3 regions of the Streptomyces sp. NPDC059452 genome follow, and region 1 is predicted to be linked to each of the others. Evidence: riboswitches for the same ligand, from Rfam matches in the RefSeq annotation. Region 1 holds a riboswitch; each other region holds the start of a gene.

What was found. Region 1 has a riboswitch for thiamine pyrophosphate ahead of ACFW9Z_RS13945 (thiamine ABC transporter substrate binding subunit). Riboswitches for the same ligand answer to the same signal wherever they lie in the genome.
Region 2: linked by a shared signal. The riboswitch ahead of thiO (glycine oxidase ThiO) and the one ahead of ACFW9Z_RS13945 (thiamine ABC transporter substrate binding subunit) in region 1 are both predicted to bind thiamine pyrophosphate.
Region 3: linked by a shared signal. The riboswitch ahead of thiC (phosphomethylpyrimidine synthase ThiC) and the one ahead of ACFW9Z_RS13945 (thiamine ABC transporter substrate binding subunit) in region 1 are both predicted to bind thiamine pyrophosphate.

What each region holds. Positions count from the first base shown of each region.
Region 1 is NZ_JBHYVE010000008.1:142,531-155,185, forward strand. It holds gene dprA (DNA-processing protein DprA) at 1-816, shown strand, start outside; gene whiG (RNA polymerase sigma factor WhiG) at 1,071-1,907, shown strand; gene ACFW9Z_RS13905 (TetR/AcrR family transcriptional regulator) at 2,014-2,571, shown strand; gene ACFW9Z_RS13910 (murein hydrolase activator EnvC family protein) at 2,522-3,295, opposite strand; gene rpsB (30S ribosomal protein S2) at 3,711-4,637, shown strand; gene tsf (translation elongation factor Ts) at 4,737-5,573, shown strand; gene pyrH (UMP kinase) at 5,735-6,508, shown strand; gene frr (ribosome recycling factor) at 6,633-7,190, shown strand; gene ACFW9Z_RS13935 (phosphatidate cytidylyltransferase) at 7,190-8,275, shown strand; gene rlmN (23S rRNA (adenine(2503)-C(2))-methyltransferase RlmN) at 8,387-9,493, shown strand; TPP riboswitch at 9,595-9,711, shown strand; gene ACFW9Z_RS13945 (thiamine ABC transporter substrate binding subunit) at 9,793-10,896, shown strand; gene ACFW9Z_RS13950 (ABC transporter permease) at 11,034-12,647, shown strand.
Region 2 is NZ_JBHYVE010000029.1:56,305-68,959, reverse strand. It holds gene thiE (thiamine phosphate synthase) at 1-575, opposite strand, end outside; gene ACFW9Z_RS30105 (Rv2175c family DNA-binding protein) at 657-1,022, opposite strand; gene ACFW9Z_RS30100 (NAD(P)/FAD-dependent oxidoreductase) at 1,124-2,368, opposite strand; gene ACFW9Z_RS30095 (hypothetical protein) at 2,379-2,738, opposite strand; TPP riboswitch at 2,789-2,901, shown strand; gene thiO (glycine oxidase ThiO) at 2,899-4,119, shown strand; gene thiS (sulfur carrier protein ThiS) at 4,116-4,328, shown strand; gene ACFW9Z_RS30080 (thiazole synthase) at 4,385-5,125, shown strand; gene pknB (Stk1 family PASTA domain-containing Ser/Thr kinase) at 5,312-7,234, shown strand; gene ACFW9Z_RS30070 (deoxyribonuclease IV) at 7,241-8,125, shown strand; gene ACFW9Z_RS30065 (sulfite oxidase-like oxidoreductase) at 8,152-8,784, opposite strand; gene bfr (bacterioferritin) at 8,948-9,427, shown strand; gene ACFW9Z_RS30055 (bacterioferritin-associated ferredoxin) at 9,487-9,756, opposite strand; gene ACFW9Z_RS30050 (class II 3-deoxy-7-phosphoheptulonate synthase) at 9,927-11,273, opposite strand; gene ACFW9Z_RS30045 (trp operon leader peptide) at 11,376-11,444, shown strand; gene ACFW9Z_RS30040 (anthranilate synthase family protein) at 11,592-12,655, shown strand, end outside.
Region 3 is NZ_JBHYVE010000003.1:111,724-117,057, reverse strand. It holds gene ACFW9Z_RS05855 (cupin domain-containing protein) at 1-75, shown strand, start outside; gene ACFW9Z_RS05850 (DUF5326 family protein) at 197-409, shown strand; gene ACFW9Z_RS05845 (IclR family transcriptional regulator) at 690-1,460, shown strand; gene ACFW9Z_RS05840 (SsgA family sporulation/cell division regulator) at 1,562-1,999, shown strand; gene ACFW9Z_RS05835 (YibE/F family protein) at 2,012-3,355, opposite strand; TPP riboswitch at 3,426-3,560, shown strand; gene thiC (phosphomethylpyrimidine synthase ThiC) at 3,553-5,334, shown strand, end outside.

The DNA.
Region 1 (12,655 bases):
CTGCGGCTGTGGGCCCTGCGCTCGGTCGCGGTGGTCGGCGCGCGGGCCTGCACCCCGTACGGGGCCCACATGGCGGCCACGCTCGGCGCCGGGCTGGCCGAGCGCGGCTGGGTGGTGGTGTCCGGCGCCGCGTTCGGGGTGGACGGAGCGGCGCACCGGGGGGTGCTGGCCGTGGGCGGCGCGACGGCGGCGGTGCTGGCCTGCGGTGTCGACGTACCCTACCCGCGCGGCCACGCGGAGTTGCTCGGGCGGGTGGTGCAACAGGGCCTCGTGATCGCGGAGTTGCCGCCGGGCGCCCACCCGACGCGCAGCAGGTTCGTCCTGCGCAACCGCGTGATCGCCGCCCTGACCAGGGGAACGGTCGTCGTGGAGGCCGAGTACCGCAGCGGTTCCCTGGTCACCGCCCGTCAGGCGCAGCGGCTCGGCCGGTTCGCGATGGGGGTGCCCGGGCCCGTCACCAGCGGGTTGTCGGCCGGGGTCCACGAACTGCTGCGCGGCGAAGGGGTGCTGGTCACCGACGCGTCCGAAGTCGCCGAACTGATCGGGGACATCGGGGACCTCGCACCGGACCGGCGCGGCCCGCTGCTGCCCCGGGACCGGCTGGACGCGGCGGGGGCGCGGGTCCTCGAAGCCCTCCCCTACCACGGCTCGGTCCACCCCCGTGACCTCGCCCGCGAGGCGGGGACCTCCACCGACGAAACACTCGGGCGACTGTACGAACTGCACTCACTGGGGTTCGTCGAACGGGAAGGCGACAGCTGGAGGTTGACGCGCCCGGCGCCACGCAACGGCGACGCGCGGCGAGGCGGTCCTTGACCTGGAGCATTCGGGTGAAAAGGTAAGGCCGATGACCTCGCACGATCGATCGGTGACCTGCGCCGGGGCCGTTGACCACGGTGTCGGCCCGGCTCCCGGCGGGTGCGGGCAGCGTGAACGGCAGAACGCAATCACGCAGCCCGGATCTCCGCTCCTGTGCGGACTGCGACGCCGTAGTCACGCTACGCTCACAAGGATTCCGCCCCAGACAAAAGTCCCCCAGCACTTCACGGCAGAACGGCTCAAGGCACCACATGCCCCAGCACACCTCCGGGTCTGACCGCGCGGCAGTACCACCGGTTGCGCGTGGCACTGTGCGCCCTCCCGCCCCCTCCTCGCTCGACGAACTGTGGCGTTCGTACAAGACCACCGGCGACGAGCGGCTGCGGGAGCAGCTGATCCTGCACTACTCGCCGCTCGTCAAGTACGTCGCGGGCCGGGTGAGTGTGGGGCTGCCGTCCAACGTCGAGCAGGCCGACTTCGTCTCCTCCGGGGTCTTCGGACTGATCGACGCCATCGAAAAGTTCGACATCGAGCGGGCCATCAAGTTCGAGACGTACGCGATCACCAGGATCCGCGGCGCGATGATCGACGAACTGCGGGCGCTCGACTGGATCCCCCGTTCCGTCCGGCAGAAGGCGCGGAACGTGGAGCGCGCCTACGCCACGCTGGAGGCCCAGCTGAGGCGCACGCCCTCCGAGGCCGAGGTGGCCTCGGAGATGGGCATCGGCCTGGAGGAACTGCACGCGGTTTTCAGCCAGTTGTCGCTGGCCAATGTCGTCGCCCTGGAGGAGATGCTCCAGGTGGGCGGCGAGGGCGGCGAGCGGCTGACCCTGATGGACACCCTGGAGGACACCGCCGCCGACAACCCGGTGGAGGTGGCCGAGGACCGCGAGCTCAGAAGGCTGCTCGCGCGCGCCATCAACACGCTCCCCGACCGGGAGAAGACGGTGGTGACCCTCTACTACTACGAGGGCCTGACCCTCGCGGAGATCGGCAACGTCCTCGGAGTGACGGAGAGCCGGGTCAGCCAGATCCACACCAAGTCCGTGCTCCAGTTGCGGGCCAAACTGGCCGACGCCGGTCGCTGAAACCCCTCCCTCCGGCCTGATCCGAACGCACGGCCCCGGGCTCGGCCCTTCCCTCCGGCACCCGCCGCCGTAGAGTGGATACGTGCCCAGGATTCGAGCGGCCTCCGTGGCCGAGCACCGGACCATGCAGCGCGGCGCCCTCCTGGACGCCGCGCGCTCCCTGCTGTCCGAGGGCGGTACGGAGGCGCTGACCTTCCCCGCACTCGCCGAGCGCACCGGGCTCGCCCGGTCCTCCGTGTACGAGTACTTCCGCTCCCGTGCCGCCGTCGTCGAGGAGCTCTGCGCCGTCGACTTCCCCGTCTGGGCGGCCGAGGTGGAGAACGCGATGGAGCGTGCCGAGACCCCCGAGGCGAAGATCGAGGCGTATGTCCGCCGACAGCTCGACCTCGTCGGGGACCGTCGGCACCGGGCGGTCGTCGCGATCTCCGCGAGCGAGCTGGACGCCGGTGCCCGGGAGAAGATCCGGGCCGCGCACGGCGGTCTGATCGCCATGATCGTCGAAGCGCTGGGCGACCTCGGCCACACCCAGCCGAGGCTCGCCGCGATGCTCCTGCAAGGTTCGGTGGACGCCGCCGTGCGCCGTATCGAGCTGACCGTGGCGGAGGAGCCCGGCGTCATCGCGGACACCGCCGTCGCCATGATCCTGCGCGGCGTACGGGGCTGAGCCCGGCGGCTCCGGGCACCGCCGCCCCCGCCGGTTCGGGCAGCCCGAACACCGGCAGCAGCCGCGACGGGCCGCGCCGAAGGAGCGAGAGCGGGTTCAGGTAGGCCTTCCCCCGCCGCAGCCCCCAGTGCAGACAGCCCGTGGCGCAGTGGAACGGACCCGCCTCCAGGAGGCCGACCGGTTGGCCCGCCACCACGAGGTCGCCCTTGCGCACCAGCGCCCGCACCGGCTCGTACGTCGTCCGCAACGGCGGCGCCCCGCTCCCGGCCAGCTCGATGGCGAGGACCCCGCGCCCGGCCACCCGCCCCGCGAACGAGACCCGGCCGGTGGCGGCGGCCAGCACGACGGTGCCCGGCGATGCCGCAAGGTCGACGCCGCGGTGGCCGGGCCCGTACGGGGTGGACGGCGGCTCCCACCCCCGTAACACCGCAGGCCTCCCGCCCACCGGCCAGACCGGACCACCACCCACCTCCACGAAGGCCCCCACGCCCGCCCCCGGCCCACCCGCCGACGGAGACGGCTCCCGGCCTTCGCCCGCCCCCGGCTTCCGGTCCGGACCCGGCTCCCCCTCCGCACCCTGATCCCCGCCCGCCCCCGGCCCGGACATCGGCGGTGGCGCCTCTTCGGCCCGTGCGGTCGGCAGCAGCCATGACCCGGTGGCCCCGGCCGGCGCCCGTGGTGGCGGCAGTGCGGCCGTCAGCAAGGCCGCGACCAGCAGGAACACCGGCACGCGGACGCGGCGCCGCAGGCCGGGCGTGCGGGGCGGCAGGCAGGGGGACGGGAGGCGCGGGGACGGCAGGAGCCGCAGAGGTCGGGGGAATCGCAGGGATCGGGGGAATCGCGGAGATCGCAGGAATCGCATGGATCAACGCTCTCCCGGAGGGGCGGATTCCGGGGATCTTGGACCGCTCCTGTGGAGTACTCGCCGGTTGTGGACATCGCCGTCACCCGGTACCCCACGGGTCCCGTACACTTCTTACGGCGATCCGGGTCACCGGGTCGACTTCGCACGCCCCGCCACCTCCCTCTTCGCGGACGGTGGCCGCGCTCCTCGGTCCCTTGTGGCACGGCGCGTCGGGGCGTCAGGCGCGACCGTAAACCTGCGGTCGCGACAACCGAGTACCTCAAGGAGTACGGCCATGGCCGTCGTCACGATGCGGGAGCTGCTGGAAAGCGGCGTCCACTTCGGTCACCAGACCCGTCGCTGGAACCCGAAGATGAAGCGCTTCATCTTCACCGAGCGCAACGGCATCTACATCATCGACCTGCTCCAGTCGCTGTCGTACATCGACCGCGCCTACGAGTTCGTCAAGGAGACCGTCGCCCACGGCGGCTCCATCATGTTCGTGGGTACGAAGAAGCAGGCCCAGGAGGCCATCGCCGAGCAGGCGACGCGCGTCGGCATGCCGTACGTCAACCAGCGTTGGCTCGGTGGCATGCTCACCAACTTCTCCACCGTCTACAAGCGCCTTCAGCGTCTGAAGGAGCTTGAGCTCATCGACTTCGAGGACGTGGCCGCCTCCGGCCTCACCAAGAAGGAGCTCCTGGTCCTCTCGCGCGAGAAGGCCAAGCTGGAGAAGACCCTCGGTGGTATCCGCGAGATGCAGAAGGTGCCCAGCGCCGTCTGGATCGTCGACACCAAGAAGGAGCACATCGCCGTCGGTGAGGCGCGCAAGCTCCACATCCCGGTCGTCGCGATCCTCGACACCAACTGCGACCCCGACGAGGTCGACTACAAGATCCCGGGCAACGACGACGCGATCCGCTCCGTCACCCTGCTCACCCGCGTGATCGCCGACGCCGTCGCCGAGGGCCTCATCGCCCGCTCCGGTGCCGCCACCGGTGACTCGAAGCCGGGCGAGAAGGCCGCCGGCGAGCCGCTCGCCGAGTGGGAGCGCGACCTGCTCGAGGGCGACAAGAAGGACGAGACCGCGGCTGCCGCCGAGGTCCAGTCCTCCGCCGAGACCGAGAAGGTCGCCGACGCCGAGAAGCCGGCCGAGGCCGTCGCCGAGGCCGAGGCCGCTGTCGAGGCTCCGGCCGCCGACGCGGACGCCGAGCAGGCCTGACACCCGTCACGGCTACTGACGGCGGGGGCCGGCGCCACAAGCGCTGCCCCCGCCGTCCACCCGTAGATCTTTCAGACTTCGAGAGAGACATACAGACTCATGGCGAACTACACCGCCGCTGACGTCAAGAAGCTCCGCGAGCTCACCGGCGCCGGCATGATGGACTGCAAGAAGGCGCTCGACGAGGCCGACGGCAGCGTCGACAAGGCCGTCGAGGCGCTCCGTATCAAGGGCCAGAAGGGCGTCGCCAAGCGCGAGGGCCGCTCCGCCGAGAACGGTGCCGTCGTCTCCCTCATCTCCGAGGACAAGACGTCCGGCGTCCTCCTTGAGCTGAAGTGCGAGACGGACTTCGTCGCCAAGGGTGACAAGTTCCAGGCCGTCGCCAACGCGCTGGCCGCGCACGTCGCCGCCACCTCCCCGGCCGACATCGCCGCGCTCCTCGCCTCCGAGATCGAGCCCGGCAAGACCGTCCAGGCGTACGTGGACGAGGCCAACGCCAACCTCGGCGAGAAGATCGTCCTGGACCGCTTCGCGCAGTTCACCGGCGACTTCGTCTCCGTGTACATGCACCGCACCATGCCCGACCTGCCCCCGCAGATCGGTGTCCTGGTCGAGCTGGACAAGGCCGACGCCGACCTGGCCAAGGGCATCGCGCAGCACATCGCCGCCTTCGCCCCGAAGTACCTCTCCCGCGAGGACGTCCCGGCCGAGGTCGTCGAGGCCGAGCGCCGCGTCGCCGAGGAGACCACCCGCGCCGAGGGCAAGCCCGAGGCCGCGCTCCCGAAGATCGTCGAGGGTCGCGTCAACGGCTTCTTCAAGGAGGCCACCCTCCTCGGCCAGCCGTACGCGCTGGACGCCAAGAAGTCCGTCCAGAAGGTTCTGGACGAGGCCGGTGTCACCCTGAAGCGCTTCTCGCGCATCAAGGTCGGCATCTGAGTCCGTCCGGGCGAACAGCATCCGACCCGATAGGGTCGGGTGCAGTCGACGGCCGCACTCACGCCGGACGACCGCAGATCTGACGAGGAGGCCATTGCCGCTGTAGGGACACCAGACCCACCGGCAATGGCCTTCTTCGTATGTGCACGAGGAGAATTTCCATGGACAAGGGCGCGGACGCCATTCAGGCCGACGACAAGCGCGACGACACGTTTTCCGGGCGCTTCATGCTGAAGCTCTCCGGCGAGGCCTTCGCCGGTGGTGGCGGCCTCGGCGTCGACCCCGACGTCGTGCACACCATCGCCCGCGAGATCGCCGCCGTCGTACGCGACGGCGCCCAGATCGCGGTGGTCATCGGGGGAGGCAACTTCTTCCGCGGTGCCGAGCTCCAGCAGCGCGGCATGGACCGGGCCCGGTCCGACTACATGGGCATGCTCGGCACCGTCATGAACTGCCTGGCGCTCCAGGACTTCCTGGAGAAGGAGGGCATTGACTCGCGCGTCCAGACCGCCATCACCATGGGTCAGGTCGCCGAGCCGTACATCCCGCTCCGTGCCGTACGGCACCTGGAGAAGGGGCGCGTCGTCATCTTCGGCGCCGGTATGGGCATGCCGTACTTCTCCACCGACACCACCGCCGCCCAGCGCGCCCTGGAGATCGACGCCGAGGCGCTGCTCATGGGGAAGAACGGCGTGGACGGGGTCTACGACTCCGACCCGAAGGCCAACCCCGACGCGGTGAAGTTCGACGCGCTGGAGTACGGCGAGGTGATCACGCGCGACCTGAAGGTCGCCGACGCCACCGCCATCACGCTCTGCCGTGACAACAAGCTCCCGATCCTCGTCTTCGAGCTGACCGCCGAGGGCAATATCGCTCGCGCCGTCAAGGGTGAGAAGATCGGCACGCTCGTCAGCGACGAGAGCACCCGGGCCTGACGGCCCCCCCCAGGATGGACAACGGCCTGCCGGTCGGACACCGTGCAGGTGAGGACGCGACGCAGGACCCGCAGGGCACGGTGATGACGATGCCGCGCCCACACAAGACACGCAGGAGCACGTGGTGATCGAAGAAATCCTCCTTGAGGCCGAGGAGAAGATGGAGAAGGCCGTCGTCGTCGCGAAAGAGGACTTCGCCGCGATCCGTACCGGCCGTGCGCACCCGGCGATGTTCAACAAGATCGTCGCGGACTACTACGGCGCACTGACCCCGATCAACCAGCTGGCCTCGTTCTCGGTGCCCGAGCCGCGGATGGCCGTCGTGACGCCGTTCGACAAGACCGCGCTGCGCAACATCGAGCAGGCGATCCGCGACTCCGACCTCGGCGTCAACCCGAGCAACGACGGCAATATCATCCGGGTGACGTTCCCCGAGCTCACCCAGGACCGCCGCAAGGAGTACATCAAGGTCGCCAAGACCAAGGCCGAGGACTCCAAGATCTCGATCCGCTCCATCCGCCGCAAGGCCAAGGAAGCGCTCGACAAGCTCGTCAAGGACAAGGAGTCCGGCGAGGACGAGGTGCGCCGCGCCGAGAAGGAGCTCGACGACACCACCGCGAAGTACGTCGCGCAGGTGGACGAGCTGCTCAAGCACAAGGAAGCCGAGCTGCTCGAAGTCTGATGAACGACTCTTCCTGGGGCGCACCGCAGGGAGCCGGTTACCGGGGTGCCCCCGAGATGGGGGTCGCTCCGGCGGGTCCCGCCTACGATGTGCATGAAGCCCAGCAGACTCGGCCCATGCCCAACGTGCCGGACGTTCCCGACGCAGGTAGAGACGCACAGAGCCGTGGAGACCGGGACAGGGACGCCGCGCACGTCAGCGGCCCCCTGTTCCGTGACGAGATGCCGCAGGAGCCCATGTCCACCCCGCTGCCGTCCCCGCCGCAGAAGAAGCGTGCGGGGCGTGATCTGCGCGCCGCCATAGGGGTCGGCGTGGGGCTCGGCGCCGTCATCGCCGCCTCGCTGTTCATCGTGAAGGCCGTCTTCGTCGGTGTGATCGCGCTCGCCGTCGTGGTCGGCCTCTGGGAGCTCACCTCCCGGCTCCAGGAGCAGAAGGGCATCAAGGCGCCCCTCGTTCCGCTCGCCGTCGGCGGAGCCGCGATGGTCGTCGCCGGCTACGCCCGGGGCGCGGAGGGGGCCTGGGTCGCCATGGCCCTGACCGCGCTCGCGGTGCTGGTCTGGCGGATGACCGAGCCCCCGGAGGGGTATCTCAAGGACGTCACGGCGGGCGTCTTCGCCGCGTTCTACGTACCCTTCCTGGCCACCTTCGTCGCCCTGCTGCTGACGGCGGACGACGGACCGTGGCGGGTGCTGACCTTCCTCATCCTCACCGTCGTCAGCGACACCGGGGCGTACGCGGTCGGCTGGCGCTTCGGCACCCACAAGCTCGCCCCCCGCATCAGCCCCGGCAAGACCCGCGAGGGCCTGCTCGGTGCCGTGGCCTTCGCCATGGTCGCGGGCGCGCTGTGCATGGAGTTCCTGATCGACGGCGGCGCCTGGTGGCAGGGGCTGCTGCTCGGTCTCGCGGTCGCCGTCAGCGCCACCCTCGGCGACCTCGGCGAGTCCATGATCAAGCGGGACCTGGGGATCAAGGACATGGGAACCCTGCTCCCCGGCCACGGCGGCATCATGGACCGGCTGGACTCACTGCTGCCGACCGCACCGGTGGTCTGGCTGCTGCTGGTCCTGTTCGTCGGCTCCGGCTGAGCGTCCTCTCAAGGGCGCGCACCACGCCCGACCTGCACGTTCTACGAGTGAGGGTCCGTTGTCCACAGGGCGGCGGGCCCTCACCCGTCTGTCTGCGACACTGGATGAACCATGCCTAAGCCCGGAGAACTCACTTTCGTCGCGCCCCGCGGAGCCAAGAAGCCGCCGCGGCACCTCGCCGACCTCACGCCCGCCGAGCGCAAGGAAGCGGTCGCCGCGACCGGCGAGAAGCCGTTCCGCGCCCAGCAGCTCTCGCAGCACTACTTCGCGCGGTACGCGCACGACCCGGAGCAGTGGACCAACATCCCCGCCGGATCCCGGGAGAAGCTCGCCGAGGCGCTGTTCCCCGACCTGATGTCCGTGGTCCGCCACATCAGCTGCGACGACGACACCACCCGTAAGACGCTGTGGAAGCTGCACGACGGGACACTGGTCGAGTCCGTCCTGATGCGCTACCCCGAGCGCGTCACGATGTGCATCTCCTCCCAGGCCGGGTGCGGGATGAACTGCCCCTTCTGCGCCACCGGGCAGGCCGGGCTCGACCGCAATCTGTCCACCGCCGAGATCGTGCACCAGATCGTCGACGGCATGCGCGCCCTGCGCGACGGCGAGGTGCCCGGGGGTCCGGCCCGGCTCTCCAACATCGTCTTCATGGGCATGGGCGAGCCGCTCGCCAACTACAACCGTGTCGTCGGAGCGATCCGCCGGCTCACCGACCCCGAGCCGGACGGTCTCGGCCTCTCCCAGCGCGGGATCACCGTCTCCACCGTCGGGCTCGTCCCGGCGATGCTGCGCTTCTCCGACGAGGGCTTCAAGTGCCGCCTCGCCGTCTCGCTGCACGCCCCGGACGACGAGCTGCGCGACACCCTCGTCCCCGTCAACACCCGGTGGAACGTCCGCGAGGTGCTGGACGCCGCCTGGGAGTACGCGGAGAAGTCCGGCCGCCGGATCTCCATCGAGTACGCCCTGATCCGGGACATCAACGACCAGGCCTGGCGCGGCGACCTGCTCGGCCGGCTGCTCAAGGGCAAGCGGGTGCACGTCAACCTGATCCCGCTGAACCCCACGCCCGGCTCCAAGTGGACCGCCTCACGGCCCGAGGACGAAAAGGCGTTCGTCGAGGCCATCGCGGCCCACGGCGTGCCCGTCACCGTCCGGGACACCCGTGGCCAGGAGATCGACGGGGCCTGCGGGCAGCTGGCGGCCTCCGAGCGCTGAGGGCCGCGACGGGCGCCGGGAGCGGCCACCTCACCGGTCCCGGGACGCTCCGGCGGACGAGGCCGAAAACCGCCGGTGTAGCCTGGGCCGAAATCAACTTCATATTCCGACAGGGGAGCGCCACAGCGCTGAGAGTGCGGCACCAAGGACAGGTTGGCCGCAGACCCTCTGAACCTCGCCCGGGTCATTCCGGGTAGGAAGTTCGGACCTTACTCAAGCTGTTGCGCCCTGCCCGCTTCCGGTACGTCCGGGGGCGGGCGGGGCCGCGTCTCTTCCTGGTCACCTCCAGGAGGAATCACATGAACACCACCAAGAAGTACGCCGCGACCGCGCTCGCCGCGGCGCTCGGCGTCACCGTCCTCGCGGGCTGCGGCAGCTCCGACGACGACGCCCCGGCCGGCTCCGGCGCGTCCAAGGGCAGCGGCTCCAAGACCGTCACCCTGGTCACCCATGACTCCTTCAACGCCTCGGAAGACGTGCTGAAGCAGTTCACCAAGGAGAGCGGCTACACCGTCGAGCTCCTCAAGAGCGGTGACGCCGGTGCCGCGCTCAACCAGGAGATCCTGACCAAGGGCTCCCCGCGCGGTGACGTCTTCTTCGGTGTCGACAACACCCTGCTCTCCCGCGCCCTCGACAACGACCTCTTCACCGCGTACGAGGCCAAGGGCCTGGACCGGGTCGCGGACGGCACCGAGCAGGACGACAAGCACCGCGTCACGCCCGTCGATACCGGTGACATCTGCGTCAACTACGACAAGAAGTACTTCGCCGACAAGAAGCTCGCGCCCCCGCAGACCTTCGAGGACCTGCTGAAGCCCGCGTACAAGGACCTCCTCGTCACCCAGAACGCGGCGAACTCCTCGCCCGGCCTCGGCTTCCTCCTCGGCACCGTCGCCACCCAGGGCGAGGACGGCTACGAGGAGTACTGGAAGAAGCTGAAGGCCAACGGCGTCAAGGTCGTCGACGGCTGGGAGGAGGCGTACCACGAGGAGTTCTCGGGCTCCGCGGGCGGCAAGAAGGCCAAGGCGGACCGGCCGCTGGTCGTCAGCTACGCCTCCAGCCCGCCCGTCGAGGTCCTCTACGCCGACCCGCAGCCCAAGGAGGCCCCGACCGGCGTCTCCACCGGGACCTGCTTCCGGCAGACCGAGTACGCCGGACTCCTGAACGGCGCGAAGAACGAGGCGGGCGGCAAGGCGCTCCTGGACTTCCTGATCAGCAAGACGTTCCAGGAGGACGTGCCGCTGAACATGTTCGTGAACCCGGTCGTGAAGGACGCCGAGCTGCCGGAGATCTTCACGGAGTTCGGTGAGACCGTCGAGAAGCCGGCCACGGTGGCGCCGGAGAAGATCGCCGCCAACCGTGAGCAGTGGGTCCGGTCGTGGCACTCGCTCGTCGTGAAGTAGGCAGCACCTCCAAGGCCGCCGGGTCCGGACCCGTGCCCGGCGGCGCGCGGACCGGCGGCGGAGGCGGGCGGCGTGGTGCGGCGGTGCGGCTCGGCGGCGGAGGCGGGCGGCGCGGAGCCGCGGTGCGGCTCGGTCTGATGGCCGTGCCCGTCGCGTTCTTCGCCGTCTTCTTCGCCTACCCCGTCTCCGCGATCGTCGGCCGCGGGCTGAAGACGGACGGTGCGTGGCAGTTCGGTCGGGTCGGCGAGGTGCTGGCCCGCCCGGACATCCTCGACGTCCTCTGGTTCACCACCTGGCAGGCCCTCGCCTCCACCGCGCTCACCCTGCTGATCGCCCTCCCCGGCGCGTACGTCTTCGCGCGTTTCGACTTCCCGGGAAAGCAGGTGCTGCGCGCGGTCGTCACCGTGCCGTTCGTGCTGCCCACCGTCGTCGTCGGCACCGCGTTCCTGGCGCTGCTCGGGCGCGGCGGCTTCCTGGACGAGCTCTGGGGCGTACGGCTCGACACCACCGTGTGGGCGATCCTGCTCGCGCACGTCTTCTTCAACTACGCGGTGGTCGTCCGGACGGTCGGCGGCCTCTGGTCGCAGCTGGACCCGCGGCAGGAGGAGGCCGCCCGGGTGCTCGGCGCCGGACGGTTCGCCGCCTGGCGGCGGGTGACCCTGCCCGCGCTCGGCCCGGCGGTGGCCGCCGCCGCGCTGATGGTCTTCCTCTTCACGTTCACCTCGTTCGGTGTCGTGCAGATCCTCGGCGGCCCCGCCTACTCCACCCTGGAGGTGGAGGTCTACCGTCAGACCGCCCAGCTCCTCGACCTGCCGACGGCCGCCGTGCTGACCATGGTCCAGTTCGTGGCGGTCGGCGCGATCCTCGCCCTGCACGCCGTGACCGTACGCCGCCGGGAGCGGGCGCTGAAGCTCGTCGACCCGGCGCAGACCTCCCGCCGGCCGCACGGCCCCGGCCAGTGGGCGCTGCTCGGCGGGGTGCTGCTCACCGCGCTGCTGCTGATCCTGCTGCCGCTCGGTGTGCTGGTGGAGCGGTCGTTCGACGGTCCGGAGGGTTACGGCTTCGGCTACTACGAGGCCCTTCAGTCCGCCGGGGGCAGCGGCTCGACCTTCCTCGTACCGCCGCTGGAGGCGGTCGGCAACTCCCTCCAGTACGCGTTCGTCGCCACGCTCATCGCCTTGGTCGTCGGCGGTCTCGCGGCGGCCGCCCTGACCCGGCGGGCGGGACGGCTGGTACGCGGCTTCGACGCCCTGCTGATGCTGCCGCTCGGGGTCTCCGCCGTCACCGTAGGCTTCGGCTTCCTCATCACCCTCGACAAGCCGCCGCTCGACCTGCGCACCTCCTGGATCCTGGTCCCGCTGGCCCAGGCGCTGGTGGGCGTCCCCTTCGTCGTACGGACCATGCTCCCCGTGCTCCGCGCGGTGGACGAGCGGCTGCGCGAGGCCGCCGCCGTGCTGGGAGCCTCCCCGCTGCGGGCCTGGCGCGAGGTCGATCTGCCGCTGGTGCGGCGGGCGGTGCTGGTCGCCGCAGGCTTCGCGTTCGCCGTGTCGCTCGGGGAGTTCGGCGCCACCGTCTTCATCGCCCGGCCCGACAACCCGACCCTGCCGGTCGCGGTCGCCCGGCTGCTGGGCCGGTCCGGGGAGCTCAACTACGGGCAGGCGATGGCCCTCAGCACGATCCTGATGCTGGTGTGCGCGGTCTCGCTGCTGCTCCTCGAACGTATCCGTACCGACCGATCCGGGGAGTTCTGAACGATGGC
Region 2 (12,655 bases), on a different contig from region 1:
CGGACGACGACGATCCGGCGGGCCCCGGCCGTCAGCACCTCGTCCAGGTTCCCCGCGTCGATCCCGCCGATCGCGAACCAGGGGCGCGGCTGCTCCAGGGAGGCGGCGTACCGCACGAGGCCGAGGCCGGGGGCGTGGCGGCCGGGCTTGGTGGGGGTGGGCCAGCAGGGCCCCGTACAGAAGTAGTCCACGCCCTCCTGGGCGACGGCGGCGTCGACCTCGGACTCGGCGTGCGTGGAGCGGCCGATCAGCCGGTCGGCGCCGATGATCGCGCGGGCGGCGCCCACCGGCAGGTCGCCCTGGCCCAGGTGCAGGACGTCGGCGCCGATGGCGTGGGCGACATCGGCGCGGTCGTTGACCGCGAGGAGCTTGCCGTGGCGCCGGCAGGCGTCGGCGAAGACCGCGAGGTGCTCCAGCTCCTCGGCGGCCTCCATGCCCTTGTCGCGGAGCTGGACGATGTCGACCCCGCTGGAGAGCACGGCGTCCAGGAAGGCGGGGAGGTCGCCCTGCCTCTTACGGGCATCCGTGCACAGATAGAGCCGGGCGTCGGACAGCTGCTCGCGAGGCGTGGGCATGGTGGAGTCCCCCCGTGGTCGTGGCGGGGCACGGGCCACGCGCTGCACGCGGGGCCCGTACGCCGCTTCCGGTCGTATCGGTCAGACGGCGAGCGCCTGGGCGCGGCGCTTCACCTCCGTACCGCGATTCTCGCTCAGCGCCTGCGCGGGGGTGCCGGGCAGGGTCGGGTCGGGAGTGAAGAGCCACTCCAGCATCTCTTCGTCGGAATAGCCGTCGTCCTTCAGGAGGGTCAGGGTGCCGGAGAGGCCCTTGACCACCTTGTCGCCGTCGATGAAGGCGGCAGGCACCTGAAGCGTCCGGTTCTCACCACGGCGTACGGCGATGAGCTGGCCTTCCTTGACCAGCTGCCGTACACGCGTCACCTCGACACCGAGCTTTTCGGCGATGTCGGGGAGGTGGAGCCAGGCGGGGACGAGAGCATCGGTCTTTGCGTCAATCTCGGTCACAAGGACAAGCGTGCCATCCAGGACTGACAGCCGGTAGCCGGGCCGACCGTACGGGGGTCGGCCCGGCCTTTCAGACCCGGCCTTTCCAAGGGCGGTGGGCCTCAGAGGGCGGTGGACTTCAGGGGTACGGCCGGGTCGGCGACCCGCTCCGGGTCGAGCACCGCCCCCGACTCGATGAGCCTGCGCCCCTGGGCGAGGTCGCGCGGGCGGCCCACCGCGAGCACGGCGACCAGGGCTCCGGCCCGCAGCCAGCACACCGACCAGGTGGCCTCGGAGCCGTCGCCGCGCCACAGGAGGGTGTCGGCGTGGGCGTGGTGGCCCGCGTACTGCACGAAGCGGCCGAACTGCTCGGACCAGAAGTACGGGACGGGGTCGTGGACGGGCAGCGGATCGCCGGACTCCGCCGCCAGGATCGCGGCGGCGACGGTCCGGGGGCCCTGGAGGGCGTTGTCCCAGTGGTGGATCAGCAGGCGCTCGCCGTAGCGGGCGGAGGGGTAGGAGGCGCAGTCCCCGACCGCGTACACATCGGGCAGGGAGGTGCGCAGGGAGGCGTCGGCGGTGATCGAGCCGTCCGGGCCGCGTTCGACGCCGGAGCCGGTGAGCCAGCCGGTGGCGGGGCGGGCGCCGATGCCGACGACGACGGCCCCGGCGGGCAGCGTCCGGCCGTCCGTGAGGATCACGGCGGACTCCTCGACGCGTTCGACCCGGGCGTCGGTGAGGAGTGCGGCGCCGCTCTCCGCGTACCAGTCGGCCATCGGGGCGGCGACCTCGGCGGGCAGGGTCCCGGCCAGCGGGCGGGCGGCGGCCTCCACGACGGTGACCGCGCAACCGGCCGCGCGGGCAGCGGTGGCGAACTCGGCGCCGATCCACCCCGCGCCGACGACGACCACATCGTGCCGCCGCTCCAGGACGGGGCGCAGCCGGGCGGCGTCGTCCAGGGTGCGCAGCAGATGGACGCCCCGGACGCCTTCGGTGCCGGGCAGGGTGATGGGCTCCGCTCCGGTCGCCAGGACCAGGACGTCGTACGGGACGGGTCCCTCGGCCGTCTCCAGCAGATGGTCTGCGGCGCGCAGGGCGGTGACGTCCAGGCCGAGGCGGAGCGTGATGTCCAGCGCCTCGAAGTCGACGTCGAAGGCGGAGTCCTCGGCCGCCCCGAGCAGCACCGCCTTGGAGAGCGGCGGCCGGTCGTAGGGCTGGTGGGGCTCGGCTCCGATCAGCGTGACGGGGCCGGTGAAACCGGCTTCCCGCAGGGCGACTGCGGTCTGTACGCCCGCCATGCCCGCTCCGACGATCACGACGTTCCGTGTCCGCTGCCCCGCCGCGTGGTGTTCCGTCTGCTCGCTCACGCGCACCAGTCTATTCATCTGACTGGTCGTCAGGCAGCGGCTCCTCCACCACGCTCGTCCCGCTGCCCTCCTGGGACTCCCACTCCCAGCGCTCCTCCAGCCGCACCCGGCCGTCCGCGAGGTCGGTGACGGTGGAGAGGCAGTGTCCGGAAGAGGTCGTTCCGTCCTGCTTGAGCTGGACGTAACGGAAGTCGAGGGCGTCCCCCTCGCGGGTGCCGACGAGATGGCCCCGGACGACGTCACCGCCCGTGTAATCGGCCCAGATCATGCCGTCCTGCTCGTGGTACGTGAAGCGGGTACGGGTGCCGACCTGGCCGGGGGCCTGGTCGGCGACGGGCGAGAGGACGAGTCCGTCGAGCGAACGGGCCACGTGGCTGCTCCCTACTGGGCGTTGAGGGACTGGGGTTAGGCTGGCCAAGGTAGAACACTCGCGGGAGCCCGGACGCACCGGGCTGAGAGGGAGGCTGGGCGGCCTCCGACCGTACGAACCTGATCCGGGTCATGCCGGCGAAGGGAGGGGCTGGACACCCATGCGCGTCTCGGGGAAGACCTCCGGAATTCCGGGGGGAAGCTCAGGATCCGATGTCCTCGTCATCGGGGGCGGCATCATCGGCCTGGTCACCGCCTGGCGGGCGGCGCAGCGCGGGCTGGCCGTCACCGTGGCCGATCCCGATCCGGGCGGCGGGGCCGCCCGGGTCGCGGCGGGCATGCTGGCCGCCGTCACCGAACTGCACTACGGCGAGGAGCTGCTGCTCGGCCTCAACCTCGCCTCCGCCGCCCGCTATCCGGAGTTCGTCGCGGAGCTGGAGGCGGCGAGCGGCCGTGAGACCGGCTTCCGTACCTGCGGCACGCTGGCCGTCGCGCTGGACTCGGACGACCGGGCGCATCTGCGGGAGCTGCACGCCCTCCAGGAGCGTTCGGGGCTGGAGTCGGTCTGGCTGAGCGGCCGTGAGTGCCGCCGTCTGGAGCCGATGCTCGCACCGGGCGTACGGGGCGGGCTGCGGGTGGACGGCGACCACCAGGTGGACCCGCGGCGGCTCGCCGCCGCGCTGCTGGCCGCGTGCGAGCGGGCGGGAGTGGTGTTCCGCAGGGCGCCCGCCGAGCGGCTCGCCGTCGCCGGGGGCCGGGCGGCCGGGGCCGTGCTCGGTGACGGTACGGGGGTCGAGGCCGACCAGGTCGTGCTGGCGGCGGGCAGCCTCAGCGGGCGGCTCGCGGGGCTCCCGGAGGAGGTCGTTCCGCCGGTCCGGCCGGTCAAGGGCCAGGTCCTGCGGCTCACCGTGCCCCCGGCGTACGCCCCCTTCCTCAGCCGGACCGTGCGGGCCGTCGTCCGGGGCGGCCACCTCTACCTCGTACCGCGCGAGAACGGCGAGCTGGTCGTCGGCGCCACCAGCGAGGAGATGGGCTGGGACACCACGGTCACCGCGGGCGGGGTCTACGAGCTGCTGCGCGACGCCCACGAGCTGGTGCCCGGCATCACCGAGCTGCCGCTCACCGAGACCCGGGCCGGTCTGCGCCCCGCGTCCCCCGACAACGCCCCGCTACTCGGCCCGACCGCCCTGCCCGGCCTTCTCCTCGCCACCGGCCACCACCGCAACGGCGTCCTGCTGACGCCCGTCACGGGCGACGCGATGGCCGAGGCCCTGACCACCGGCGAGCTGCCCGAGGTGGCCCGCCCGTTCGCCCCGGGCCGGTTCGCGTCCGTCGGCGCCGCCCCCGTACCCGTACCCGTACGCCAGGAGCAGTCCGCATGAGCCCTCAGGTATCCGTCTCGGTCAACGGGGAGCCGCGCACCCTCGACGCGGGCACCGCGCTGGACCGCCTCGTCGCCACCCTGACCGCCGCGCCCTCCGGGGTCGCCGCCGCCGTCAACGAGTGCGTGGTGCCGCGCGGCCGGTGGGCCGCCACCACGCTCGGCGAGGGCGACCGCGTCGAGGTCCTGACCGCCGTACAGGGAGGCTGACCGTGTCCGACGACGTCTTCACCCTGGGACCGGCCGTCTTCGGCTCCCGGCTGATCATGGGCACCGGCGGGGCGCCCAGCCTGGAGGTGCTGGAGCGCTCGCTGATCGCCTCCGGGACCGAGCTGACCACCGTCGCGATGCGTCGGCTCGACCCGACCGTGCAGGGCTCGGTCCTCTCCGTGCTGGAGCGGCTCTCCATCCAGGTGCTGCCGAACACGGCGGGCTGCTTCACCGCGGGCGAGGCGGTGCTGACCGCGCGGCTGGCCCGGGAGGCGCTCGGCACCGACTGGGTGAAGCTGGAGGTGGTGGCCGACGAGCGGACGCTGCTGCCCGACCCGATCGAGCTGCTCGACGCCGCGGAGATCCTGGTGGACGACGGGTTCACCGTGCTGCCGTACACCAACGACGATCCGGTCCTGGCCCGGAAGCTGGAGGACGTGGGGTGCGCGGCGATCATGCCGCTCGGCTCCCCCATCGGCTCCGGGCTCGGCATCCGCAACCCGCACAACTTCGAGCTGATCGTGGAGCGGGCGGGGGTGCCGGTGATCCTGGACGCGGGGGCCGGGACCGCCTCGGACGCGGCGCTGGCGATGGAGCTGGGGTGCGCGGCGGTGATGCTCGCCTCGGCGGTGACCCGGGCCCAGGAGCCGGAGCTGATGGCCGCGGCGATGCGGCACGCGGTGGACGCGGGGCGGCTGGCGTACCGGGCGGGCCGGATCCCGCGCCGCCACTTCGCCGAGGCGTCCTCCCCGGTGGACGGGCGGGCGGCGCTGGATCCGGAGCGCCCGGCGTTCTGAGCGCGCCTGTACGTGGTCGGGGGCGCCGCCCCCGGACCCCCGCCCCTCGAACGCCGGAGGGACTTGAACGGCCGGAGAGCCACGCCCGCCACCTGGGGCGTGTCGCTGTCACGGATTGGCTGTAGATCGGCCCCGGAAGCGCCCCGGTCCGTCCGGGGTGTCGGTGGCGCCTCGTAGACTCTCCTGGTGGACACGACCCTCCAGGACCCCCTCGTCGGGCAGCTGCTCGACGGCCGGTATCGCATAGAGGCGCGCATCGCCGTCGGCGGGATGGCCACGGTCTACCGGGCCGTGGACACCCGGCTGGACCGGGTGCTCGCCCTCAAGGTGATGCACCCGGCGCTCGCCGTCGACGCCGCCTTCGTGGAGCGGTTCATCCGCGAGGCCAAGTCGGTGGCCCGGCTCGCCCACCCCAACGTCGTCGCGGTCTTCGACCAGGGCGCCCAGGGCGCGTACGTCTACCTCGCGATGGAGTACGTGGCGGGCTGCACCCTGCGCGATGTGCTGCGCGAGCGTGGCGCCCTCCAGCCCCGGGCGGCCCTGGACATTCTGGAGCCGGTCCTCGCCGCGCTCGGCGCCGCGCACCGGGCCGGGTTCGTGCACCGGGACATGAAGCCGGAGAACGTCCTGATAGGGGACGACGGCCGGGTCAAGGTCGCCGACTTCGGCCTGGTCAGGGCGGTCGGCACGGCCACCGACACCACCGGTTCGCTGCTGGGCACGGTCTCGTACCTGGCCCCCGAGCAGATCGAGCACGGCACGGCCGACACCCGCAGTGACGTGTACGCCTGCGGGGTCGTGCTGTACGAGATGCTCACCGGCACCAAGCCGCACACCGGGGAGAACGCCGCCCAGGTCATCTATCAGCACCTCAACAACGACGTCCCGGCCCCCTCCGCCGTCGTGCCGGGGCTCCCGGTCGCGCTGGACAGCCTGGTGGCGAGCGCCACCGCCCGGAACCCCGAGGTGCGCCCGCACGACGCGGTGCTGCTGCTGGCCGAGGCCCGTGAGGCCCGCGCCACGCTGAGCGAGGCCGAGCTCGACGCCGTACCGCCGCAGGCGCTCTCCCAGACGCACGACGCGGCGGACGACCGTACGAGCGTGATCCCGCGGGCCCTCCCGGCGGACGGCGACGGGGGCACCGTGCACCGCACCAGCCGCCTGGAGATGCCGCCACCCGCACCCCGGCGCGGGGCGGCGCTGCGCGGCCCGTTCGCCGGTCCGCACCGCAGGCTGATCACGGTGATCACCGCCGTCCTGCTGACGTTGGGTGTCGGGGCGGGCGTCTGGTACATCAACTCCGGGCAGTTCACCCAGGTCCCCTCGCTGCTCGGCCAGACCCAGAAGTCGGCGGAGCAGCGGCTCTCGGACGCCGGGCTCGGGCTGAAGGGCGTCGAGCGGGTCTTCAGCGACACGGTCGAGCGGGGCTCGGTGGTGGACAGCGATCCCGCGTCGGGCGACCGGATCCGGGGCAACGGTTCGGTGACGCTCGTCGTCTCGCGCGGCCCCGAGATCGTCCGGGTCCCCGATGTCTCCGGCTCCTCCCTCGCGGACGCCCGGCGCACCCTGAAGAAGGTGGGCCTGCTCCCCGGGATGGCGACCAAGGAGTTCAGCGAGGACGTCGCCCGCGGCGATGTGATCCGTACGGAGCCCGCCGCCGGGACCGACCGCCACCCGGACACGGCCGTGGCCCTCGTCGTCAGCAAGGGCAGCCCCATCGGCGTCCCGGACCTCACCGGCCTCTCGGTCGAGGACGCCACCGCCGAGCTGGAGAAGGAGGGGCTGAAGGCCGAGGTGCTGCCCGGCCGGGTCCACTCCTCCGAGGCCGACGGGGACATCGCCCAGCAGTCCCCGGGCGCGGGCACCGAAGCGGCCGAGGGCGACACGGTCGAGCTGACCGTCTCCAAGGGCCCCCGGATGCTGGACGTCCCCGATGTCACCGGCCGGGACGTCGACGAGGCCCGGGCGACCCTGGAGGAGGCGGGCTTCGAGGTGAAGGTCGACCGGCCGTTCCTCTCGTTCAGCGACACGATCGCGCGCCAGTCCGTGAAGGGCGGCGAACAGGCCCCCGAGGGCTCCACCATCACCATCAGGACCAAGGGGTTCTAGAACCACATGCGTAACCCGGAAGCCGGAACTCCTCCGCGCAACCCCGTGGGTGGTCACGTCCCGGTGGCCGGCGGCCTCGCCAAGGTCGGCCTGGAGTACGCCCGTGAGCTGGCGGCCGAGGCCGTACAGGTCTTCGTCGCCAACCCGCGCGGCTGGGCGACGCCCACCGGGAACCCGGCCCAGGACGAGCTGTTCCGCTCGGAGTGCGCGGCGGCCTCGATACCGGCGTACGTCCACGCCCCATATCTGATCAACTTCGGCTCGCACACCGAGGCGACGGTCGAGAAGTCCGTGGACTCCCTGCGCCACTCACTGCGCCGGGCCCGCGAGATCGGCGCGCTGGGCGTGGTGGTGCACACCGGCTCGGCGACGGGCGGGCGGCCCCGCTCGGAGGCGCTGGCCCAGGTGCGGGAGCACATGCGGCCGCTGCTGGACGAGCTGACCCACGACGACGACCCGTATCTGCTGCTGGAGTCCACGGCGGGCCAGGGCTCCTCGCTCTGCTCCCGTACGTGGGACTTCGGGCCGTACTTCGAGGCGCTGGACGCCCACCCGAAGCTGGGCATCTGCCTGGACACCTGCCACATCTACGCGGCGGGCCACGACCTGACCGGCCCCACGGGGATGCGGCAGACGCTCGACCTGCTGGTGGAGACGGTCGGTGAGGGGCGGCTGAAGCTGATCCACGCCAATGACTCCAAGGACGTCGTGGGCGCCCACAAGGACCGGCACGAGAACATCGGCGCGGGTCACATCGGCGCGGAGCCGTTCCGGGAGCTGTTCGCGCACCCGGCGACCGAGGGCGTACCGCTGGTCATCGAGACGCCCGGCGGCAAGGAGGGGCACGCGGCGGACGTGGCCCGGTTGAAGGAGCTGCGGGGCACCCCTTAGAGAGCCCTTCTACAGCAGAGAGCCTTCTACAGCTCGGGGCCCTCGCCCGGCTCCTCCTGGTACGAATAGCGCTGCTCGCGCCACGGGTCACCGATGTTGTGGTAGCCCCGCTCCTCCCAGAATCCGCGCCGGTCGGCCGTCATGTACTCGATGCCCCGGACCCATTTCGGACCCTTCCAGGCGTACAGGTGCGGCACGACGAGGCGCAGCGGGAAGCCGTGCTCGGCGGTGAGGAGCTCGCCGTCCTTGTGGGTGGCGAAGAGGGTGCGCTCGGCGGCGAAGTCGTCCAGGCGCAGGTTCGAGGAGAAGCCGTACTCGGCCCACACCATCACATGGGTGACATCGGGGCCGGGCGGTGCCAGGTCGAGCACCGTACGGGCGAGGACCCCGCCCCATTCGGCGCCGATCATGCTGAACTTCGTCACGCAGTGCAGATCGGCGACGACCGAGGAGAACGGCAGCGCCGAGAAGTCCTGGTGGTTCCAGCAGTGCTTGTCGCCGTCGGCGGTGGCCCCGAAGACCCGGAACTCCCAGCGCTCGGGTTTGAACTTGGGAACGGGCCCGTAGTGGGTGACCGGCCATCCGCGCTGCAGTCGCTGTCCCGGCGGAAGCTCGGACTGCTCTGATTCGCGGTATTCCCGGCTTTCCGGCTGACCCATGCCTCCATGGTGACAGACAGGCAGGGGTGGTCATGACCAGGGCAGACCCCTATGGGACCCCCAGGGGGTCAACTCGTACTAAGCGTGCACTTACTGGACGGCCGGTGGACGCGGTGCGAGGATGCGGCCACCTTGTCGATCACGTGTGGAAGGAGCCTCTGCGATGCAGGGCGACCCCGAGGTCATTGAATTCCTCAATGAGCAGCTGACCGCCGAACTGACCGCTATCAACCAGTACTTCCTGCATGCGAAAATGCAGGACAACTTCGGCTGGACCAAGCTCGCCAAGTACACCCGGGCCGAGTCCTTCGACGAGATGAAGCACGCCGAGATCCTCACCGACCGGATCCTGTTCCTGGACGGGCTGCCCAACTACCAGCGGCTCTTCCACGTCCGGGTGGGCCAGACGGTCACCGAGATGTTCCAGGCGGACCGACAGGTCGAGGTGGAGGCGATCGACCGCCTCAAGCGCGGGATCGAGGTGATGCGCGCCAAGGGGGACATCACCTCGGCGAACATCTTCGAGTCCATCCTGGCGGACGAGGAGCACCACATCGACTACCTCGACACCCAGCTGGAGCTGGTGGAGAAGCTCGGTGAACCGCTCTACATCGCGCAGCTCATCGAGCAGCCGGAGAGCTGACCGTGCGCTGAGCCGACAGTCCGCTGAACGGGCTGGAAAAGGAAGGGTCAGGCGAAGGGTCAGGCGGCGTCGGGGAGACGGACGTCCTGGGCCGCCACCGGCATGGCCATCGGGTGGCCGACAGCCACCGTCGCGGGCTCCCGCTGCTGGCCCACGAGGTCTCGGCGCGAGCAGTCGCGCCCCAGCAGGGCCTGGATCCGGCGGACACAGCCGCCGCAGTCCGTGCCCGCCTTGCAGGCCGAGGCGATCTGGCGGGGCGTGCAGGCCCCGGCGTCCGCATGCTTCTTGACCTGCGCCTCGGTGATGCCGAAGCAGGAACAGACGTACATGCGGTTCACCTCCCTGCGGGCCGGTCGCTGGTGCCGTCCCCGTCTTCGTCGGTGAGGCTAACCTAACCTTACCCGCCCGGCGAGGCGCGCAAAAGTCCTGGAACGGACTGTGGGGCACGGATCACATGGATCCGTGCCCCACAGGTGCGACTGGCGGGAATGCGTCCCGACTACTGGTCGCGGTACATCTCGGCGACCAGGAAGGCCAGGTCGAGCGACTGGCTGCGGTTGAGCCGGGGGTCGCAGGCCGTCTCGTAGCGCTGGTGGAGGTCGTCCACGAAGATCTCGTCGCCGCCGCCCACGCACTCGGTGACGTCGTCGCCGGTCAGCTCTACGTGAATGCCGCCCGGGTGGGTGCCGAGGCCCTTGTGGACCTCGAAGAAGCCCTTGACCTCGTCCAGGACGTCGTCGAAGCGGCGCGTCTTGTGGCCGGACGCGGCCTCGAAGGTGTTGCCGTGCATCGGGTCGGTCACCCACGCCACGGTGGCGCCGGACGCGGTGACCTTCTCGACCAGCTCGGGGAGCTTGTCGCGGACCTTGTCGGCGCCCATGCGGACGATGAAGGTCAGCCGGCCGGGCTCGCGGTCCGGGTCCAGGCGGTCGACGTAGCCGAGCGCCTCGTCCACGGTGGTCGTCGGGCCGAGCTTGATGCCGATCGGGTTGCGGACCTTCGAGGCGAACTCGATGTGCGCGCCGTCCATCTGGCGGGTGCGCTCACCGATCCAGACCATGTGGCCGGAGGTGTCGTACAGCTCGCCGGTACGCGAGTCCGTACGGGTCAGCGCCGACTCGTAGTCCAGCAGCAGCGCCTCGTGCGAGGCGTAGAACTCGACCGCCTTGAACTCGGCCGGGTCGGTGCCGCACGCCTTCATGAAGTTCAGCGCGTTGTCGATCTCGCGGGCCAGGGCCTCGTAGCGCTGGCCGGAGGGGGACGACTTCACGAAGTCCTGGTTCCAGGCGTGCACCTGGCGCAGGTCGGCGTAGCCGCCGGTGGTGAAGGCGCGCACCAGGTTCAGCGTCGAGGAGGACGCGTGGTACATCTGCTTCAGCCGGGCGGGGTCCGGGATCCGGGCCTCCTCGGTGAAGGCGAAGCCGTTCACCGAGTCGCCCCGGTAGGTCGGCAGGGTGATGCCGTCGCGGGTCTCGGTCGACTTGGAGCGCGGCTTGGAGTACTGGCCCGCGATCCGGCCGACCTTCACGACGGGCACGGAGGCCGCGTAGGTCAGGACGGCGCTCATCTGGAGCAGCGTCTTCAGCTTGGCCCGGATGTGCTCGGCGGACACGGCGTCGAAGGCCTCGGCGCAGTCGCCGCCCTGCAGCAGGAACGCCTCGCCCTTGGCGACGGCTCCCAGGCGGGCGCGCAGCTGGTCGCACTCGCCCGCGAAGACGAGCGGCGGATACGACGCGAGGTCCGCGAGTACATCGCGCAGGGCCTCGGAGTCGGGGTACTCGGGCTGCTGCGCCGCGGGAAGGTCTCGCCAGGTGTTGCCACCGGCGGCGGAGGTATTGGCGTTCACGGTCACGGGGACAACATTACGGGGTCGCGGGGGCCGTCCATCCGTTCGCTCAATAGTTGAGACACGCGCTCCGGTGCCGGGTCCGTCCGATAAGGTCGCGGCATGTCGACGCAACAGATCCAGCTCTCGATCCAGAACTGGTGGTGGACCGCTCATCCGGCGGCCCGCTGACTCATCGCGCTGACACACTTCGCGAAGGCCGCCCGAGGGGCGGCCTTCCTGCGTTTTGGGAGCCGTTCCCCTCCCCGGTGAACCCCGTGGAATCCCGTGAACCCCGTACGCGACCCCGTACGGGCCGTCCGGAAGGAACCCGCTCCCATGTCCCGTAACCCGTCCCGCCCCGCCCCCGATGTCGTCCGCCGGCTGCTGGCCGGGGACGCCCCGCCGTTCGCCCTGCTGCGCCGGCGTACGCCCGGCCGTGACCACGATCACGTGGAGGTGCTGATCGGCGAGGTGCGGGAGGTGGAGCGGCTGGCCGATCTGCCGGTGGGCGAGCGGCCGGCGCTGGCTCTGGTGCCGTTCCGGCAGATCGCCGAGCGCGGCTTCGACGTCCACGACGACGGCACGCCGCTGAGTGTGCTGGTCGCGGAGGAGAGCCATGAGCTGGAGCTCGCGGAGGTGCTGGCCGCGCTGCCCGCCCATGACGTGACGGTGGAGGACCGGGGCTTCGATGTGGCGGACGGGGAGTACGCGGAGATCGTCCGGCGGGTGATCCGGGACGAGATCGGCCAGGGCGAGGGCGCGAACTTCGTGATCCGGCGGACGTTCCGGGGCGCGATCCCGGGGTTCGGGCGGGCGGACGCGCTGGCGCTGTTCCGGCGGCTCCTCGCGGGCGAGCGGGGCGCGTACTGGACGTTCGTCGTCCACACAGGAGGCAGCGGGACCGAAGGGACCCCCGGTTCGGGGCGGCGGCGGGCGACGGGTGGGCGGACGCTGGTGGGGGCCAGCCCTGAGGTCCACGTACGGATGTCCGGCGGGACGGTCGTGATGAACCCGATCAGCGGAACCTACCGCTACCCGGCCGAGGGACCCAGCGCGACAAGCCTGCTCGCCTTCCTCGGGGACCGCAAGGAGAGCGAGGAGCTGTCCATGGTGGTCGACGAGGAGCTGAAGATGATGTGCACGGTGGGCGACCGGGGCGGGGTGGTGGTCGGGCCCCGGCTCAAGGAGATGGCCCACCTCGCCCACACGGAGTACGAGCTGCGGGGACGGTCCTCGCTGGATGTACGGGAGGTCCTGCGCGAGACCATGTTCGCGGCCACCGTCACCGGCTCCCCGGTACAGAACGCCTGCCGGGTGATCGAGCGGTACGAGAGGGGCGGGCGCGGCTACTACGCGGGCGCGCTGGCCCTGCTGGGCCGGGACGCGAACGGGGCGCAGAC
Region 3 (5,334 bases), on a different contig from region 1:
GGGGTGGCCCACAAGTTCCACCACATCACCGAGGATCTGCGGGTGATGGTCGTCTTCTCCCCGCCGGAGGGCTGAACCCCGGGTTCCCTAAGGGTTCGATCAGGGGTCTTCAAGGGCTGCGGGGCCCCCGCCGGGGTGCCTCGCCCCCGTAGCATCGAGGCAGGAACCCAGAGAGACGAGGTAGATGGCGATGGCCGTGCGGGAGATAGTCGCGGGAATGCCCTGGTGGGTGAAGTGGATCGCGGTGCCCGTCATCGCGATCGTCGTGTTCGGCGGACTGATCGCCAGCGTGCTCAGCTTCGTGATCAGCCTGCTCTTCAAGGTGCTGATCTTCGTGGTGCTGGTCGGCGGTCTGGTCTTCGTCGTACGCAAGTTCATGTCCTCGTCGTCCTCGCGCGGCGACTGGTAGGCAACCGGTGGCAGGGCTGTCGCGGGCCTGTGCGGGATCGGGGGGCCGCACCGGTCTGCGGATTAGCCCAGCTGAGCTAAGTCCAGGAGGAAAACCCCCTCCTGCCGGAGGCGGCCGATACAGTGACATAACGCTGCCGCCATCTGGAATGTGACCTTCTGTCACCGAACCGACCGAGTGACCAGTGGTTTGTACGACAGTCGGTCGTTGGTGCGGCAGGCCCGTGGGGGCGGCCCCCACGGGAGGGCTGACGGCCCGTCACCATGCCTGGGGGTGACCTTTGACCACGGCATCGAGTCCCGCTGTCCCGACGTTGATCGGTTCGGTTCAGCGGGCGTTGAGGCTGCTGGAGGCTGTGGGCACCCATCGGGACGGGGCGCCCGCCAAGCAACTCGCACGCGAGGCAGGGCTTCCGCTGCCGACCGCGTACCACCTTCTGCGCACCCTCACCCATGAGGGCTACCTCCGCCGGGAGAACGGCGTCTTCCTCTTCGGTGCGGCCGCCGAGAACCTGACCGCGGCCCGGGGCCGCCGGGACCGGCCCGCCACCGTCACCGACTCTCTCGCGCACTGGCGGGACGCCATCGGGGTCCCGGTGTACTGCGCGGTCTACCGCGAGGGCGAGATCGAGCTCATCGCGGTCGCCGACGCCCCCGACGCCCCGGCGGTGGACGAGTGGGCCTCCTTCCGGGAGACCGGGCACGCACACGCGATCGGGCAGTGCCTTCTCGGCCAGCTCGACGAGAAGGACCGTGAGGACCACCTCGACCGGCACCCCGTCAGACCCCTCACTCGTTACTCAGTGCGAGATCGCGCGGCACTTCTGGAGCGGCTGCGGACGTTGCGGCGGGGTGAACCCGTCATCGAACGCCAGGAGTACGCACTGGGGACCGTCTGCGCCGCCATTCCCGTCACGGCCGGTGCCACCATTGCGGCCATGGCCATTTCCGTACCCCTGGACAGGGAAGAACGGTTGCTGCCCGCAGTCGAACAGCTACGTGGCGAAGTGGCGAGCCTCTTGCGTTCGTTCGTGTTCTCTATCAGTATCTGAAAAATCACTCCTTGTGATCTGCTATCGCGTGCACCACGATGGCGTCAATAGGGCCATGGGGGATCATTCCTGGCCAGTTTCATCTACTGCGGGGTTGAACGATGCGCGAGTCGGTTCAAGCAGAGGTCATGATGAGCTTCCTCGTCTCCGAGGAGCTCTCGTTCCGTATTCCGGTGGAGCTCCGTTACGAGGTGGCGGATCCCTACGCCATCCGGATGACGTTCCATCTGCCCGGCGATGCCCCGGTGACCTGGGCATTCGGTCGTGAGCTGCTGCTGGACGGGCTCAACAGCCCCAGTGGCGACGGCGATGTGCACATCGGGCCCACCGAACCCGAGGGTCTCGGCGATGTGCACATCCGCCTCCAGGTCGGCGCGGACCGTGCGCTCTTCCGGGCCGGTACGGCGCCGCTGGTGGCGTTTCTCGACCGGACGGACAAGCTGGTCCCCCTCGGTCAGGAGCACACGCTCGGTGACTTCGACGGGAACCTGGAGGAGGCGCTCGGCCGCATCCTCGCCGAGGAACAGAACGCGGGCTGACCGCCCGATGGCTCAGGCCTTGCGGCGCCGGCCCCGGCCGGTCCGTGCGGGCGCGGCAGCCGTGGACGAGGAGGTGCGGGCGCCCGGGCGGTCCGCGGAGACCACCAGCGCGGCCAGCACCGTCGTCACCGGCACCGAGGCGACCAGACCGATCGAACCGACCAGCGTCCGGACGATCTCCTCGGCCACCAGCTCGCTGTTGGCCACCGTCCCCACGCTGCTCTGGGCGATGGAGAAGAGCAGCAGGAGCGGCAGCGCCGCGCCCGCGTACGCCAGCACCAGGGTGTTCACGACCGAGGCGATGTGGTCCCTTCCGATCCGGATACCTGCCCGGTAGAGACCGCGCCAACCCATCTGCGGGTCCGCCTGGTGCAGTTCCCAGACGGCGGAGGTCTGGGTGACCGTCACATCGTCGAGCACACCGAGCGAACCGATGATGACACCGGCCAGCAGCAGACCGCTCATGTCGATGTCCGGGTAGAGCCCGTGGATGAGGCCGGTGTTGTCATCGGTGTTGCCGCTGAGGCTCGCCCAGCCGATGAACAGGGAGCCGAGCAGCCCGATCAGCAGCAGCGAGATCAGGGTGCCGATGACCGCGACGGACGTACGGGCCGTCACCCCGTGGCACATGTAGAGCGCCGCCAGCATGATGGCGCTGGCCCCGATCACCGCCACCACCAGCGGGTTCGAGCCCTGCAGGATCGCCGGCAGGATGAACAGGGTCAGTACGGCGAACGAGACGGCCAGCGCCACCAGCGCCATCACCCCGCGCAGCCTGCCCACCGCGACCACCGCCAGCGCGAAGATCGCGGCCAGCAGCGTCATCGGGATCTTCCGGTTCACATCGGTGACGGAGTACTGGAGGTCGCGGGGCGCGTCGGGGGCGTACGCCACGACCACGCCCTGGCCCTCGCGCAGTTGGCGTGGTGCGTCCGGCTGGATCACCTCGACGAACTGACGGCCCTTGTCGTCGCCGCTGGTCACCTCCACGGTCGCCTTCTTGCACTCGCCCTCCTGCTCCGCGACGGCCTTGCGTCCCGAGGGGGTGGAGGTGTCGCCGGTCGGGGGGACCTGAGCGGCGTTGACGTCCGCGCAGTCGACGTTGACGACCTGGACGACCTTGCCGTCCTGGGTCTGCCGGTCGAATCCGACACCGGTGCGCTCGTGGTCGGGGACGCCACCGGGCCAGAACGCGATCAGGCCGACGACGACCGCCGTGGCGAACGGGATCAGTACGGCGGCGATGACCTTGCGCAGGTGTTTGGAGACCGGGGCGGCGGGTCCGTGGCTGTGCGTGTGGCCGTGGCTGTGGCCCTGGGGCGGCTGGGGCGCGGGGTCGCTTTGGGGGGAGGTCACGGGGCGATCATCGCAAGAACGGGTGGGCCCTCTGGTCAGCTCGCCGGAAAGGACGCTAGCGTGGAGGCACCTTTGCACACGCGGGAGCTCGGAGCACCGGGCTGAGAGGGCGCTGACCGCCGTACTTCCTGTACGGGACACGCTGCGCCGACCGCCGAACCTGTTACCGGGTAATGCCGGCGTAGGGAGTAGGTCTCATGACCACAGCGGACGCACGCACGCCTGCCTCGAAACAGAACGACGGAACGCCGGACGGCACTCCGAACGACGAGGCCGGGAAGTCCATCGGCTGGCACAAGGGGTACGTCCAGGGCTCCCGCCCGGACCTCCGGGTGCCGGTCCGACAGGTGCACCTCACCAACGGCAAGGACGTGACGCTGTACGACACGTCGGGGCCGTACACCGATCCCGCCATCGACACCGATGTCCGCCGTGGCCTCGCGCCCCTGCGGGAGAACTGGATCATCGCCCGCGGTGACACCGAGGAGTACGCGGGCCGGCCGGTCCGCCCCGAGGACGACGGGCTCAAGCACACCTCGCCGCGCGGCGGGCTGCGCAACCTCGACGCGGTCTTCCCCGGCCGCCCGCGCCAGCCGCGCCGCAGCCGCGACGGACGGCCCGTCACCCAGCTCGCGTACGCCCGGCGGGGGGAGATCACCCCGGAGATGGAGTACGTCGCGATCCGGGAGAACGTCGAGGCCGAGACCGTACGCGAGGAGATCGCGGCGGGCCGGGCCGTGCTGCCCGCCAACGTCAACCACCCCGAGATCGAGCCGATGATCATCGGCAAGCGGTTCCTGGTGAAGGTCAACGCCAACATCGGCAACTCGGCCGTCACCTCCTCCATCGAGGAGGAGGTGGACAAGATGACCTGGGCGACCAAGTGGGGCGCCGACACGGTCATGGACCTGTCCACCGGCCGCAACATCCACACCACCCGCGAGTGGGTGCTGCGCAACTCCCCCGTGCCGATCGGAACGGTGCCGCTCTACCAGGCGTTGGAGAAGGTGGACGGCCGAGCGGAGGAGCTGACCTGGGAGATCTACAAGGACACGGTCATCGAACAGGCCGAGCAGGGCGTGGACTACATGACGGTGCACGCCGGAGTGCGTCTGCCGTACGTCCCGCTGACGGCCCGCCGCAAGACCGGCATCGTCTCGCGCGGCGGCTCGATCATGGCGGCCTGGTGCCTCGCGCACCACAAGGAGTCGTTCCTCTACGAGCACTTCGAGGAGCTCTGCGAGATCCTCGCGACGTACGACGTCACCTACTCCCTCGGTGACGGGCTGCGCCCCGGTTCGATCGCGGACGCCAACGACGAGGCCCAGTTCGCCGAGCTGCGCACGCTGGGCGAGCTGAACACGATCGCCAAGCGGTTCGGCGTACAGACCATGATCGAGGGGCCCGGGCACGTCCCGATGCACAAGATCAAGGAGAACATCGACCTCCAGCAGGAGATCTGCGAGGAGGCGCCGTTCTACACGCTGGGCCCGCTGACCACCGATGTCGCGCCCGCCTACGACCACATCACCTCGGGCATCGGCGCCGCGATGATCGCCTGGTGGGGCACGGCGATGCTCTGCTACGTCACGCCCAAGGAGCACCTGGGGCTGCCCAACCGGGACGACGTGAAGACGGGCGTGATCACCTACAAGATCGCCGCCCACGCGGCCGACCTGGCCAAGGGGCACCCGGGCGCGCAGGAGTGGGACGACGCGCTCTCCGACGCGCGGTTCGAGTTCCGGTGGGAGGACCAGTTCAACCTGGCCCTCGACCCGGACACGGCCCGGGAGTTCCACGACGAGACGCTGCCCGCCGAGCCGGCGAAGACGGCGCACTTCTGCTCGATGTGCGGGCCGAAGTTCTGCTCGATGAAGATCTCCCAGGACATCCGCCGTCAGCACGGCGGTTCGCAGGAGGAGATCGAGGAGGGCATGGCGGAGAAGTCGAGGGAGTTCGCGGCGGCGGGCAACCGGGTC